2 regions of the Devosia sp. Root105 genome follow, and region 2 is predicted to be linked to the other one. Evidence: predicted binding sites of a transcription regulator. Region 2 holds the regulator's gene; the other holds the start of a gene.

Region 1 (7,231 bases), on a different contig from region 2:
TGGTCAGCGCCGAAGTCGGGACCGACTTGTCGACGGCGTACATCTGGTAGGCAGCCTGCAGCGCCTGCTTGGAGCCGGCGTTGTTGATCCAGACGTCCTTGTAGCCCGGCTCGGCCGAGGCCTCGTCGAGGGCACCGCCACCATAGGCCCAGAGCTGCGGCATGAAGCGGAACGGGGTATTGCCGGCGTTCTGCTTGGCGACGAGGCCGTAGCCCGGGATGCCCAGCTTCTCGTTGATCTGCTTGGAATAGGCGACGACATCGTCCCAGGTGGCCGGCGGGCTTTCCGGGTCGAGCCCGGCATCCTTGAACACCTTGGCGTTCCAGATCATCGCCATGGTTTCGTTGTTGGTCGGCAGGCCGTAGCTGACACCCTCGTAAGTCACCGACTTCAGCGCGCCGGGCCAGAAGTCCGCGGCGGTGTAGCCGACATCTTCCGGCTTCAGCGGCTGCAGGTAGCCTTTGGCGGCGAACTCGACGCCACCCAGGATCTGCAGGCGGATGACGGCCGGAGCCGAGTTGCCGAGCAGCGAGGTGCGGAACTTGTCGAGCAGTTCGTTATAGGTGATCGACTGGACTTCGGTGGTGATGTTCGGATAGGCGGCCTTGAAGGCCTCCCAGAACGCCTTGTCCTGGTCATGCGCGATCTGCGGATCGGCTTCGAACGGGCCGGTGTACCAGTAGCTGACCGAACCGGTGTAATCGTTCGGCACAACCGCGCCGCAATCCTTGGCAGCGTCGAACTGCTTGGTGCCGGCGATCGACTTGACGTATTCCGGCGACCATTTGCTCAGGTCCACGCTCTGGGCGTAGGACGCGGTCGTCGCCGTCGTCAGCATGGTGGCAGCGCTCAGCACCGCCATCGAAAGGCCAAGCAGACGCCGGCCGGTGTTCATATGCATTGAGAAATCCTCCTCCTCAAATCAGGGCGTTGCCCGGCCCATAGCCGCAGCAAAGCCCTTTACAGCGTGCGCTGTTCTCGCCTCGGGAACCGGGCTTGGCGCCGGCTTTTCCCAACTGGTATGGCAGATTTCCAGCAAAACTGGTGTATGTCAACATCACCAAAGTCGTACATTATTTTGCGCGCTTTGCGTGCGAACGGGGCTTGGCTTGCCCAAAAAAGCTGCATAAACAGAACCAATGAGCGAGGTGACCGTCAAGTCGGACCAGCCCGAGGAAACCCTCGAGCAGCAGGCCTCCGTCTACGAGATGATCCGCGAGGACATCGTTTCGGGACGGTTGGGGCCCAATGAGCGACTGAAGGTCGCGGACCTTGCCGAGCACTACCAGACCTCGACCAATCCGGTGCGTGAAGCGCTGCAGCAGTTGCGTGGCGAAGGCTTCGTCCTGATCGAGCCCAACCGCGGGGCGCGGGTGCGGCCGATCGATGCCGATTTCGTGCGCGACATCATCGAGATCGAGATGCTGATCGAGCCGGCGCTGACCCGCTGGTTCGTGTCGATCGTCTCGGACGCCGACATCCTCGAGCTGGAGCGCATCCAGGCCGAAATCGAAGCGCTGAACTTTGCCGATCCGATGCTGCATGGCCGACTCGACACCCGCTTTCACCAGTTCATCTATGACCGCCATTACAACCGCCACGCCGCCGAACTGTGGTGGAAGCATCGCGAGATCCTGCGCGCCATCAGCCGGCGCTTTCCGACCTCGCTGAGCCGTCGCCAATCGGTGCTGCGCGAGCATCGCGACCTGATCGATCGGATCCGGGCGCAGGACGCCGATGGCGCCGCCGCGGTTGTTGCCCGCCACGTCGAGGGCTCGGGGCGCCACATTATCGAGCAAATGGGCGTCGCCCAGAGGAGCCTGCGCCGATAGGGCGTTGGGGGCCAGCGGAAGGTCCGTCCCCCCGGCCGAAAGTTATTTGAGGGGCCGCCTCCCCGGCGGCCAGATTGGGAGACGCCTGCCGCCCGGCAGGCACGAGGAGTTATCATGAAGATCACCGACCTGCGCGTTGCCGTTATCGGCAAGCATCCGATCGTCCGCATCGTCACCGACGAGGGCATCTACGGCATCGGCGAGGTGGAATACACCAAGACCTACCTGAAGCCGTTCATTCTGCATTTCCGCGACGCGCTGATCGGCGAGGACCCGACCGACGTCGAGCGCTGCATGATGAAAATCCGCCAGCGCGGCAGCTTCAAGCCCTATGGAGCGGCGGTGTCGGTGATCGAGCATGCGTTGTGGGACATTGCCGGCAAGGCAGCGGGTGTCCCTGCCTACAAGCTCTTGGGCGGCAAGGTGCGCGACAAGGTGCGGGTCTATAACGGTTCGGTGCGCCGCAAGCGCTCGGGCGACCGGCCCGAGGATTTCGCCGCCGACGTCAAGTGGATGGCCGAGCAGCCGCAGAACTTCTTCATGGTCAAGCAGGGGCTGAGCTTCCATTCCAGCCAGAAGGACAGCTACCCCGATTTCCACTATGGCCCGATCGGCAAAAAGGCCGGCTACCATGGCGCCATGGACCAGGGGCAGATCTCCGAGCACGGCTTCAACTACCTGCTCGACTGCGTCATCGCGATGAAGGAAGCGCTGGGCGACAAAGTGAGCCTGGCGCTCGACTGCGGCCCCGGCTGGTTCCTCAACGACGCCATCAAGTTCGCCAATGCCGTCGAAAAATACAACATCATGTGGCTCGAGGACATGCTCACCGGCGACTACGTGCCGTGGGTCAACCCGCAGGCCTATCGTGAGCTCACCAACTCCACCACCACGCCGATCCATACCGGCGAGCAGATCTACCTGCGCCACAACTTCAAGGAACTGATCGAGACCCAGGCGGTGCGCGTCGTCGGTCCGGATCCGGCCGATATCGGCGGCATTGCCGAGCTCAAGTGGGTGGCCGAGCACGCCTATATGCACTCGATCATGATGGCGCCGCACGGCACGGCGAATGGCCTGCTCGGTCTCGGCGCGCTGATCAATGTCTGCGCCACGCTGCCGGCCAACTATATCGCCTTCGAGTATCCGTCGGCCTCCGACGAGTTCTGGAACGAGATCGTCACGGGCCTGCCCTCCGGACCGATCGTCGTCGACAGCCATGTCGACCTCTTGCCGGGCCCCGGCCTCGGCCTCGACATCGATGCCAAGGCGGCCAAGCGCTACCTCAAGGAAGAGGACGCCGGCTTCTTCGACTGATCGTCGGCGGTATTGAGTGCGGGCCGGGCGGATGGTCTCCGCCCGGCCCGTTCATTTTCTGCTGTTTGAGTGCGGCTTTCCCCAGTGACCGGTGTCATCCGGCGCAGGCCGCGAGCAGGCACCCCAGCTCACGGCTCCAGCGGATGCTGCATCCAGACGTTGGGTTCCTCATACAGCCCGGTTCCGGCAGAGCAGTCGACGACGAGTGGCGCCAGGCCACCCGGCAGGTGGAAGCGGCCCGAGACCGGAAAGCGGAGACCGGTCCAGTCCGTCCATTGTGACAGCGGTGCCGCCACGGTCATCGAGCGGGGCGCGACCTTGACGATGCGGGCCCCCAGTTGCCAGTGCTTGCGCACCCAGGGATCGAACGGAGCGCCGCTGTCGGTCGTCCAGCCCAGATAGTCGGCGAACGAGGTCAGCGGGTAGCTCGGCTTCCGTGTCGGACGGACCGGCGCCACCAGCGCCTGCAAGCCGTCCTTTGTGGCGCGGGCCTTCATGTTGCGCAGCAGACGCTCGGCCAAGTCGGAGCCGCGAAGCTCGGGCGCCACGACGATCGACAGCGCCGAGAGCGCGTTGACGGGCCGGCCGGCGACAAAGGCCTCCACGCCGGCGCTGAGCACCGCATCCCAGCCGTCATCGGACAGGGACGCATCGTCCTCGGGCTGCGCCCAGGCGAAGGGAATGCTGTTGGAGCTGGCCACGACCTGTTCAGCTCCGCGGGGCCCGGTGCGCAACACGACGAACTGGAAGCGGGACAGGCCGGCATCGAACAGGCGATCCCAACACTCGATGATCGCCCGGTCGCCGTCGATGAAGGCCGGCCAGACCGGCGCTGCAAGCTCGGCGAATGCCGGGATCAGGTCCGGCCGCTGCTCGGCCGAAACGAGGGTGAACTGATCATCGGTAGACATGCTGATCTCTCGGGCGTCCGCTGGTCAGACCCGATCGCTATACCCGCATCTTGGCCCGGGCATAAGCGCTGGGCAGGTCATCGAACACCGTGCGGCCGCCATATTCGGGAGACCGGCGCCGCTCCTCGGCAATGAACTCGTTAAAGCTCGGGCCGGTGGCGCCGGCCTCGAGCTGGCGCGATTGCCGGTCGAGCCGCTTGATCGCGTCGAGTTCCTCGTCACGGCCGAGCCTCGCCTTGCCGACCGCCGATTTCAGCACCCGGATGGTCTCGTCATAGACTTTCAGCGGTACCGGGAACGGATGGCTGTCCTTGCCGCCATGCGCCATGGCGAAACGGGCCGGGTCGGCGAAGCGGTGTGGTGCGCCGTGCACCACCTCGGCCACCTGGGCCAGCGCCCGCACGGTGCGCGCGCCAACGCCGGGCACCAGCAACAGCTCGGTGAAATCGGCGGGCGCCCGATCGGCCGCCGCGGCGAGGCTGCCGTGCAGGCGGCGCAGCATCACGTCCTTGGGGCGGATATCGTGGTGCTCCGGCATCACCAGATGCGGCAGCATGAGCTGATCGTCTTCCACCGGCGTCGGTTCGGCGATCCCCTCGATCCGACCGACCTCGCGCACGATGGCATCCGGTCCCATGCCGCCCAAGATATCGACCTGCGAACTGCGCGAGCGCGCCGCCCGAACATCGGTCAGGTTGACGATCGTCCCCTGCCCCGCTCCTTCGATCGCCGCATGCGGCTGCTCGACGAAACTGCGCAGCCCCGCGGAGCGCCAGTGGTAGCGCCGCGCAGTTTTCGTATCGCCCTTCATGCCCTGCTGCACCACCACCCAATGACCGTCATCGGCGACGATGAAACCGTGGAGGTAGAGTTCGAACCCGTCCTGCACCGCGGCGCTGTCGACCTTGGCGACCAGCCGGCTGGCCTTGGCCAGAGCGGCCCCATCGAAGCCGACGCGGTTGCCGATCGCCACCAGTTCGTCCGGGGTTTTGCGCGAGTGCCGGCCGCGTCCGCCGCAGACATGCAGGCCCAGTTCGCGCTCCAGCGGCCGGAGGCCGCCCTTCAGCGCGCCGATCACGCTGGTGGTGATGCCGGAGGAGTGCCAATCCATCCCCATCACCGCACCGAACGACTGGAACCAGAACGGATGGGCCAGCCGGCTCAGCAGCTCGTCGCGGCCATATTCCATGACGATGGCCTGGCAGATCACCGCGCCGAGCCGTGCCATGCGTTCGCTCAGCCATTTCGGCACCCGCCCGCCATGCAAGGGCAGATCGGCGCTCCCGCCTCGATTGGCCATGGGGTGTTTTCCTTGTTCGCCCACGATTGTAGCATGGGAACAAAAGAGAAACAAACTGACTGCGAGCCGGAGCTATGCTCAGCCTCCCCTCCCCACCGGATGTCATCCCGGCGAAAGCTGGGACCCATCCTTCCGCTGGCGCAGGCTGTGAGTTGGGTCCCAGCTTTCGCTGGGATGACATCGAGTAGGTGGAACGTACTGGGGGCAGCCCGCACCGACCCTGGGGCCGCGTCTCAGAACCTCCCCGACAGCGTGAGCTTCACCGCCTGGGCCGATTGCGCGCTGCCGAACTGGCCCTGGTAGCCGAGATCGAGGCTCACGCCCGGCGCCAGCTCGGTGCCGAGCCCGGCTTCGAGCAGCAATGCGGTGTCATCCGGCTTGACCCCGCTCACCGTGAATGGCGTGCCGCCGGCAAAACCGTGCGTGGCGGTCGGCTGGTCGCCGGTGGTGCGCTGCAGCGCGATGCTGCCGCGAGCGGCGACCACCAGGCCATCACCGAGCACGAAGCGGCGCGCCGCCTTGAGACCGGCGGTCAGCACTGCCGCCCCGATGTCTTCTGAAGCGCCGCTCAGGGCCGCGTTGCCGCCGCTCTCGCCGTAACGCCCGCCCGACTGGCCGATCAGCGCGGCGCGGACAAACGGCGTCAGCGTCACCTCACCGAGTTCGAACGCATAGCCGAGTTCGCCGAACAGTTGCGCCGTCGTCGTAGCGTAGTCCGTCGTGACCGTCTCGCTGAAGCCGGTGAAGCTCGGGGTGCGGGTCACCGACACCTGGTTCGAAGCCAAACCGGCGCCGAATGCCAGCCGTACTTCGCCCAGCGCCGCGCCGCCATAGAGGCCAAGCTGGTAGGTGGTCGCTTCGGCCCGCGAGTCCCGCTCGGGCAGGTCGACCGCGACCCCACCGATCCCCGCCAATACGCCGAGGAACACCTCACGGCTCACCAAGCCGTCAGCGCCGAGCAGCAAGCCGCCGGCACCGAAGTCGAAGCCGGCGGCGTTGCCGTCGCCATCCACCGTGCCGGCGCCGCCGTAGCCGCGGGCCCAGACGTTGCGCGCGCCGACCTGGCTTTCGGCAAGCGCGGCGAATGCGGCATCGACCCGGTCCAGGCCTACGTCACGCGGGTGTCGGCTGGCATCGGCCAGGGCCCGCAACAGTGAGGCATGCACCTCGCCCGAGAGATCGTCGAAGGCCTCGAGCGCATCGGCGGTGTTCAGCGGCACCACGACATCGAACAGCGGGCTCGATGGCAGCGCCTGTAGCGCGGTGGCGGTGGCGAGTTGGTTTGGCGTCTCGGCGATCGCAGGGAGGTTGGCGATCGCCGAAACGCGCAGCCACACCTCGCCGGGTGTGTCGTAGTCGAGCACGAACTGCAGGAACGCCGAGTCGTCGACGAGGCCGGTGAACGCGCCGTTGACGCTCGAGGCGGTGAGGATCTGATAGGCGCTGCCCAGCGCATAGGAGCCGCTCGCGGCCGTGACGCTGACCGTGCCGCCGGCCAGCATGGCGACGCCCGAGACGGCGAGATGCCCGGCGGCCGCCGCGGGCGTAACGCCGACCCTGAAGGTGCCGCCCGCCTCGTTGGCATAGCTGCCGCTGACGTTCAGCGTGCCGGCCGAGACGTCGACGGTGCCGGCATTGTTCACCGCGCCCGCCAGCGTGCCGGTGCCCTTGACCGTGCCGAGCGCCCGGATCTCGATCGTCGGACTGGTGAGCGTGCCCAGAATGCTCAGCACGCCGGCCTGCACCTCGGCACTGGTCGAAAAGCTGCCGGCGTCGTTCAGCGTCCAGGCGCTGCCCTGCATGGACAGGGTATCGAAGTTGAGGAACTTGGCGACGCTTTCGCTGCCGGTTCCGAGAAGGATCAGGTTGTC
Region 2 (7,231 bases):
GTATCGAGTTTCTGTCCGATGGCCGCCGCACCGTTGCGCCGCGCCACCGTTCGATGCGCGGGCTCTATGAGCTCAACCATGGCGCGCTCTCCGGCGACGAACGCATCGTGCTGCGGCGGCTGTCGATCTTCGCCGGCGCGTTCGACCTGGCTGATGCCTCTGCCGTGACCACCGACGGCGACCTCGATGATCGGCGCGTCATCGCCGCGCTGGGCGGCCTCGTGGCAAAGTCGCAGGTGCTCACCGCTCGGGGTGGACATGCAGTGCGATACCGTCTCTCCCGCCCCTTGCGCGCCTACGCCGCCGAACGGCTCGCCGCGTCAGAGGATTTGCCTCGGACGGCACGGCGTCATGCCGACCTCGCCCTGTCGCATGTCATCAATGCCCTCGAGGCGTGGCAGAAGCTGTCACGTGCCGAGTGGCTGGAACGGCATGGCGACCTGGTCGAGGAGGTCCGCGAGGCACTCGACCGGTGCCTTTCGCCGCATGGCGACCTGGACGCCGGCGCCCTCCTCGCGGCCCATGCGAGCCCCCTGCTGCTGCGGGGTGGCCACTATGACGAGATGCGTAGCCGCGCCGTGACAGCTCTACGGGCCGGAGCGCTTCTGCCAGCCAAACTGCGGTTCCGGCTGCATCTGCAACTGGCGACGCTGACGGAAGATCGCGCCGGTCCGCTGCGCATCGAAGGCCGGCACTTGCTCGAGGCGGCCCGCCTTGGCCGCACCATGGCCGCCGCATGGGCCGATGCGGAACTTCTGCTGGTCCGCTCGGCCCTGGCGCTGCGCACCGGTCACCTCCAGCGCTCCGCCGGGCTGTCGCAGGCGGCTCTTGCCAATGCCCGCGCTGCCGGACGTCGCGATCTGGCGCAAACCGCGGACCGGTTGCAGGCTGAGGCGCTGCACTATGCCGGCGACCATGCCGCCTCGGCCCGCCTCGCCAACGCCATGATCGCTGGCCCCGACTGGCAATTGCCGGCGCCGCTCGCCATTCTGACCTCCCCGCCGAGGGGCGCCCTGCGCGTCCTGGAGGCGCGCCGGCTGTGGCTGCTGGGCAAGCCCGACCAATCCCGCCACCTGCTGTTCGAGGCGCTGAACTTCGCGGCCGAGCAAGGTCCCTGGGCCCTCTGCGAAGCGATTGGCCTGGGCGCCTGCCCTTTGCTGCTGTGGTACGGCGAGGATGACCGAGCCGTTGGCTACATCACGCAACTGGAGCGCGCGGCCGAGCATGCCGGGCTGCCGCTCTGGACCTCATGGGCCGATCTCTACCGCAAGGTGATGATCCACATCGCCGTCCGCGAAGGCCGTCGCAGCGAAAGCGCCATCCTGTTGCAGCCGGCGAGCTTCCTGCAGGCCGAGACCTGGGTGACGCTCACCGGCTCGCTGCGCGGGCTGAAGCTCTCCCCCGAACACAGCAGCGGCTGGTGCCGACCCGAGATCCTGCGGGCCTTCGCCCTCGCGAGGGTCGCCGATGGCGATATCGAGGCCGGCACGCGGCTGCTGCGGGAGGCCATCGATCTCGCTCGAACCCAGGGAGCGCTCGCCTGGGAACTGAGGGCCACGATGAGCCTCGCACGCCTGTGGTCGAGGGACCGGCGGACTGCCGCCTACGAGCTCCTTGCCGGCACTCACCACGCCTTCACCGAAGGCAAGGCTACCTCGGACCTCCTTGCCGCCACGGCCCTCCTCCGCCGCCTCGCCAATGGGTGACAGCAGCGGCGTTCCTGGACCCGACACCTGCTCATTCCGCTCGCTGCGCCCCCAATCGTAACGCAATATTCACCGCTCGATTGCAGAACATAACTGGAACACGTATAACACGTTCAGTCTTTGTTCCGATTCTGCTCACGGAGCCGCCCATGCTTACGCGCAAGCAACACGAACTGCTGATGTTCATCCACGAGCGGATGAAAGAGTCCGGCATCCCACCCTCGTTCGACGAGATGAAGGACGCGCTCGACCTGAGGAGCAAGTCCGGCATCCATCGGTTGATCACCGCGCTGGAAGAGCGTGGCTTCATCCGGCGCCTGCCCAACCGGGCCCGCGCGCTCGAGGTGATCAAGCTGCCGGATTCGATGAACCCCTCGCTCGGTGGTCGCAAGGCCCGCTTCGAGCCCTCGGTCATCGAGGGTAACCTCGGCAAGGTGTCGGCGCCTCCGGCCCGCCCCTCGGCACCGGTGGTCAATGCCGACTCCTATCGGGCGGTGACGATCCCGGTAATGGGCCGCATCGCGGCAGGCACGCCGATCGAAGCGATCCAGACCCACAGCCACTCCATCATGGTGCCGCCTGAAATGCTGGGGCCTGGTGAGCACTATGCACTGGAAGTCCGCGGCGATTCGATGATCGACGCCGGCATCTTCGATGGCGACACCGTGCTGATCAAGAAGCAGGACGCGGCCTCGACCGGCGAGATCGTGGTCGCCCTCGTCGATGACGAGGAAGCGACGCTGAAGCGGCTTCGCCGCCGCGGCAACTCCGTTGCGCTCGAAGCGGCCAACCCGGCCTACGAGACCCGCATCTTCCCGCCTGACCGGGTGAAGGTGCAGGGCCGGCTGGTTGGCCTCTTGCGCAAATACTGACCTCCAGACCCACCGCCAATCGGGTCCTTGGGCCGGCAGCCTTGCCGGCCCTTTTTCTTATGAAACCGAACCTCCCCGCCGATATTTGCACTAGGGCCGGGCCGGCAAAGACGTTACGGTCCGCGCCGCCAAGGGAGGCTTCAGGCATCCTCGGGCAGCGCCTCCATGCAAATGGCCGTCGCGATCGTACCAGGAGAGTGGACAACCTTCCCGATCGCGCTTTAGCGGCATGGCGGTGCGCAGCAAACGTGCAGCGCCAGGGAGAAGGTTTTGGCAGCAGAGGTCGAATGGGTCGCCGTTGATTGGGGCACTTCCAATCTGCGCGCATGGGGCATCGACGCCGCCGGCGAGATCGCCTTCGCGCGCTCGTCGCCGGATGGCATGGGTCGCCTCAGCCGCGAACAATACCCCGATGTGCTGACCTCGCTGCTCAGCGGTGTCGCCGAGGATGTCGAAGACGTGCTGATCTGCGGCATGGCCGGCGCCCGCCAGGGCTGGATCGAGGCCCCCTATCTCGACGCGCCGGCCGAGCTTGGTCGCCTCGTTCAAGGCGCGGTGGCGCCCGACATGCCCGGTCCGCTCAACCCCCGCATTCTTCCCGGCGTCTGCCTGCGTGATGTCGGCGCCGAGGACGTGATGCGCGGCGAGGAAACCCAGTTGCTGGGCCTGTCATCGTTGCTCCCGGGCTTCTCCGGTCTGGCGGTGATGCCCGGCACCCACAGCAAATGGGCGCTCCTCTCTGGCACCAGGCTCGAGCGCTTCTCGAGCGCCATGACCGGCGAGATCTTCGAACTGCTGCGCACCCACTCGGTGCTGCGTCACTCGCTGGGTGGCGAACTCGAAGGCGAAGATCGGGAGCGCGGCTTCGAAGCAGGCCTCGATCAGGGGCTGGAACGTCCCGAACGGCTGACTGCCACGCTGTTCAAGGTTCGCGCCGGTTCGCTCCTCTCGGGACGCAGCGCACCATGGTGCGCCGGTTTCCTGTCGGGTCTGCTCATCGGCGCTGAAATCGGCGGCCAGCGCGATTGGATCGGCGCAGCCGAGATCCCCTTGGTCGGCAGCGTCGGCCTTTGCGGGCTCTACCAGATGGCCTTCGCCCGGCTGGGCGCCAGCACCCGCATCATCGACGCCACCGACGCCACCCTCGCTGGCCTCAAGGCTGCAAGACAGGCATAGACCATGACCCACCGACACATCATCGCGATCCTTCGCGGCATCACCCCTCCTGAAACCCTCGAAGTCTGCGACGCCCTGGTGCTCGCCGGCATCACCATGATCGAGGTGCCGCTGAACTCGCCGGAGGCGCTGCGCTCCATCGAGGATGCCGCCAAGGTGTTCGAGGGCCGGGCGCTGATCGGCGCCGGCACCGTGCTGAGCCGCGCCGACGTCGATGCCGTTGCTGATGCCGGCGGCCAGTTCGTCGTCTCCCCCGACACCAATCCCTCGGTGATCGGCGCCACCATCGAGCGCGGCATGACCTCGTATCCGGGCGTCTTCTCGCCCACCGACGCCTTCACCGCCATCCGCTCGGGCGCCACGGGCCTCAAGTTCTTTCCGGCCGAAGTGCTGGGCCCCAAGGGCATCAAGGCGATGAAGGCCGTACTGCCATCCGACATTCCGCTTTACGCCGTCGGGGGCGCCAATCCCGATAATTTCACCGAGTACTTCGCCGCCGGCTGCGCCGGCTTCGGTCTCGGCACCTACATTTTCAAGCCCGGCATGTCCGCCGCGGATGTGGCATTGCGCGCCACCGCGGCCGTCGCTGCCTATGACCAGGGAAAACCGCGATGAACACCAAGGCCGAGCTCTTTGTCGATAGCCGCTGCGAGCTGGGCGAAGGCCCGTTCTGGCACCCGCTGCTCGAGCGCCTGTTCTGGTTCGATATCCTCAACCAGACCATGCTGAGCGCCGGAACCGATGGCCACATCGTCGACCGCATCACCTTCAAGGACACCGTCAGCGCCGGCGCGGTGATCGACAAGCAGAGCCTTGCAATCGCCCAGTCGGGCGCCCTGCTCCGCTACGACTTCCTGACCGACACGACCTCGGTGATCGCCGAGATCGACGGCGACGTTCCGACCAACCGCACCAATGACAGCCGCGTCGACCGCACCGGTGGCTTCTGGATCGGCACCATGGGCCGCAAAGCCGAAGCGGGTGTCGGCGGCGTCTACCAGTACCGTGCCGGGCAGACCACCAAGGTGATCGAGAACATCCGCATCCCCAACTCGATCTGCTTTTCGCCCGACGGCCGCACCGCCTACTTCACGGACGCCGGCAAGATGATCGTCAAATGCGCCACCGACCCGGAGACCGGCCTGCCGGCCGGGCCGTGGGAAGACTTCTTCACCATGGACGGCCCTGGCGGCGCCGATGGCTCGGTGGTCGACTCCGAGGGCTATCTGTGGAATGCCCGCTGGGGCGGCGGCAAGGTCATCCGCATCTCGCCCGACGGCAAGCTCGACAAGGTGGTCGAGGTGCCCGGCGTCAGCCAGGTGAGCTGCCCGGCCTTTGGCGGCAGCGACCTCAAGACCCTCTACATCACCACGGCGCGCGAACACATGACGCCCGCAGAGATCGAACGCGAGCCGCATGCGGGCAGCGTTTTCGCCGTGGCGCTCGACGTGCCCGGCATCGCCGAACCCTTCCTCAAGCTCTGAGTTTCACGTGTCTTTTCCCGCTGTCGGCGTCTGCTACTACCCCGAACACTGGCCCGTCGAATGGTGGGAGGATGACGCGCGCCGCATGGCGGAAATCGGCATCCAGTATGTCCGCATCGGCGAGTTCGCCTGGTCGCGGCTCGAGCCCAGGCCGAACGAGATGGACTTCGGCTGGCTGGTGGCTGCCATGGATGTGCTCGGCAAGCATGGCCTGAAGGTCATCGTCGGCACGCCCACGGCCACGCCGCCGCGCTGGCTGCTCGACAAGATGCCCGACATGCTGGCGGTCGACCGTGATGGCCGGCCGCGCGGCTTTGGTTCGCGGCGACACTACGACTTCTCGCATCTGGGCTATCGGCGTGAATGCGCCCGCATTACCCGGCTGCTGATCGACCAGGTCGGCCAGCACCAGGCGCTCGCCGGCTGGCAGACCGACAACGAGTATGGCTGCCACGACACCGTGCACTCCTACTCCAAAGCCGCCGCGCTTGGTTTCCGGCTCTGGCTGAAAGACAAGTACAAGTCCATCGATGCGCTGAACACCGCCTGGGGCAACGTGTTCTGGTCGATGGAGTACAACAACTTCGAGCAAATCGACCCGCCGAACCTGACGGTGACCGAGGCCGCGCCGGCAGCCTGTCTCGATTTCCGCCGCTACTCCTCCGCGCAGGTCGCTGCGTTCAACAAGACGCAGTACGACCTGATGAAGGCCGCACGTCCAGATCTGCCGGTGATCCACAACTTCATGGGCCGCTTCACCGAGTTCGATCACTACGAAGTGGCCGAGACCCTCGATGTGGCGAGCTGGGACTCCTACCCGATCGGCCATCTCGCGGTTTCCAATGAATCCGACGAAGTGAAGGCTGCGTATTTCCGCCAGGGCGAACCGGACGCGCAGGGCCTGCAGCACGACATCTACCGTGCCGTCGGCCATGGCCGCTGGTGGATCATGGAGCAGCAACCCGGTCCGGTGAACTGGGCCGAGTACAACCCCGATCCCCTGCCCGGCATGGCTCGCCTATGGGCCTGGGAAGCCTTCGCGCACGGCGCCGAGGTGGTGTCGTACTTCCGCTGGCGGCAGGCGCCGTTCGCGCAGGAGCAGATGCATGCGGGCCTCTTGCGTCCCGACAGCCAGCCGGCCCCGGCCTACCATGAGGCCAAGCAAGTCGCAGAGGAACTCAAGCGGCTCGGCATCGATGGGGTGGCCAACAAGGGCCGCGTCGCCATCGTCTACGATTACCAGAGCGAATGGGCATGGCGGATCCAACCGCAGGCCAAGGGGTTCTCGCACCACCAGCATGTCCGCAACGTCTATGTGCCGCTGCGCAAGCGCGGCGTCGACGTCGATATCCTGCCGCCTTCGACCACCGATTTCTCTGGTTATGACCTGGTGGTGATCCCGGCGCTGTTCGCCTGGAACGACCAGCTCCGCACCGCCATCGAGAATTTTGACGGCCACCTGCTGATCGGTCCGCGCACCGGCTCGAAGACCGAGAACTTCTCCATCCCCACCGGCCTTGGTCCAGACCTGCCGCAGAACCTCCTCGACGCAAAGGTAGCGCGCGTCGACAGCACCGATCCCCGCCGCACGGTTTCGGTCAAGGGTGGCGGCGCCGTCGGCCATTGGCGTGAGCGGCTCGACACCCGGGCTGAGATCGTCATCGAGGACGAAGAGGATTTCCCGGTGCTGGTAGCGCAGGGAAAGCTCAATTACCTGGCAGCCAGCGGCGATCGCGCCCTGATGCAGCGGATCGTCGACCACCTGCTCACCGAAGCCGATGTTCCGACGCTCAACCTCCCCGCCGGCGTGCGCTGCCGCAGCAGAGGTAAATGGCGCGTTTACTTTAACTACGGCGACACTGTGGCAAACCTGACTGCGGCGCCCGACGAGCAGGGCTATGTGCTGGGCGGCGCCCAGATCGAAGCGGCCGGGGTTACGGTAGCGTTGCTCGCCACGGCCGGCTGAGTTGCGGAATAGCGGGGCGGATTTCGA

The links. Region 2 encodes LexA, which represses DNA repair genes until DNA is damaged. Its sites were predicted from a motif close to TGTTCNNNNTGTGTTCNG; they were not measured.
Region 1: the regulator LexA is predicted to act here: its motif matches at 5,396-5,413, upstream of ASC68_RS01180 (DUF763 domain-containing protein).

What each region holds. Positions count from the first base shown of each region.
Region 1 covers NZ_LMCR01000001.1:237,865-245,095, forward strand. Annotated here, with positions in the region: gene ASC68_RS01160 (extracellular solute-binding protein) at 1-838, opposite strand, end outside; gene ASC68_RS01165 (GntR family transcriptional regulator) at 1,140-1,832, shown strand; gene ASC68_RS01170 (mandelate racemase/muconate lactonizing enzyme family protein) at 1,947-3,149, shown strand; gene ASC68_RS01175 (hypothetical protein) at 3,278-4,060, opposite strand; gene ASC68_RS01180 (DUF763 domain-containing protein) at 4,098-5,360, opposite strand; gene ASC68_RS01185 (autotransporter domain-containing protein) at 5,594-7,231, opposite strand, start outside.
Region 2 covers NZ_LMCR01000016.1:99,250-106,480, forward strand. Annotated here, with positions in the region: gene ASC68_RS16480 (winged helix-turn-helix domain-containing protein) at 1-1,706, shown strand, start outside; gene lexA (transcriptional repressor LexA) at 1,856-2,578, shown strand; gene ASC68_RS16490 (2-dehydro-3-deoxygalactonokinase) at 2,849-3,754, shown strand; gene ASC68_RS16495 (2-dehydro-3-deoxy-6-phosphogalactonate aldolase) at 3,758-4,369, shown strand; gene ASC68_RS16500 (SMP-30/gluconolactonase/LRE family protein) at 4,366-5,238, shown strand; gene ASC68_RS16505 (beta-galactosidase) at 5,246-7,204, shown strand; gene ASC68_RS16510 (ComEC/Rec2 family competence protein) at 7,173-7,231, opposite strand, start outside.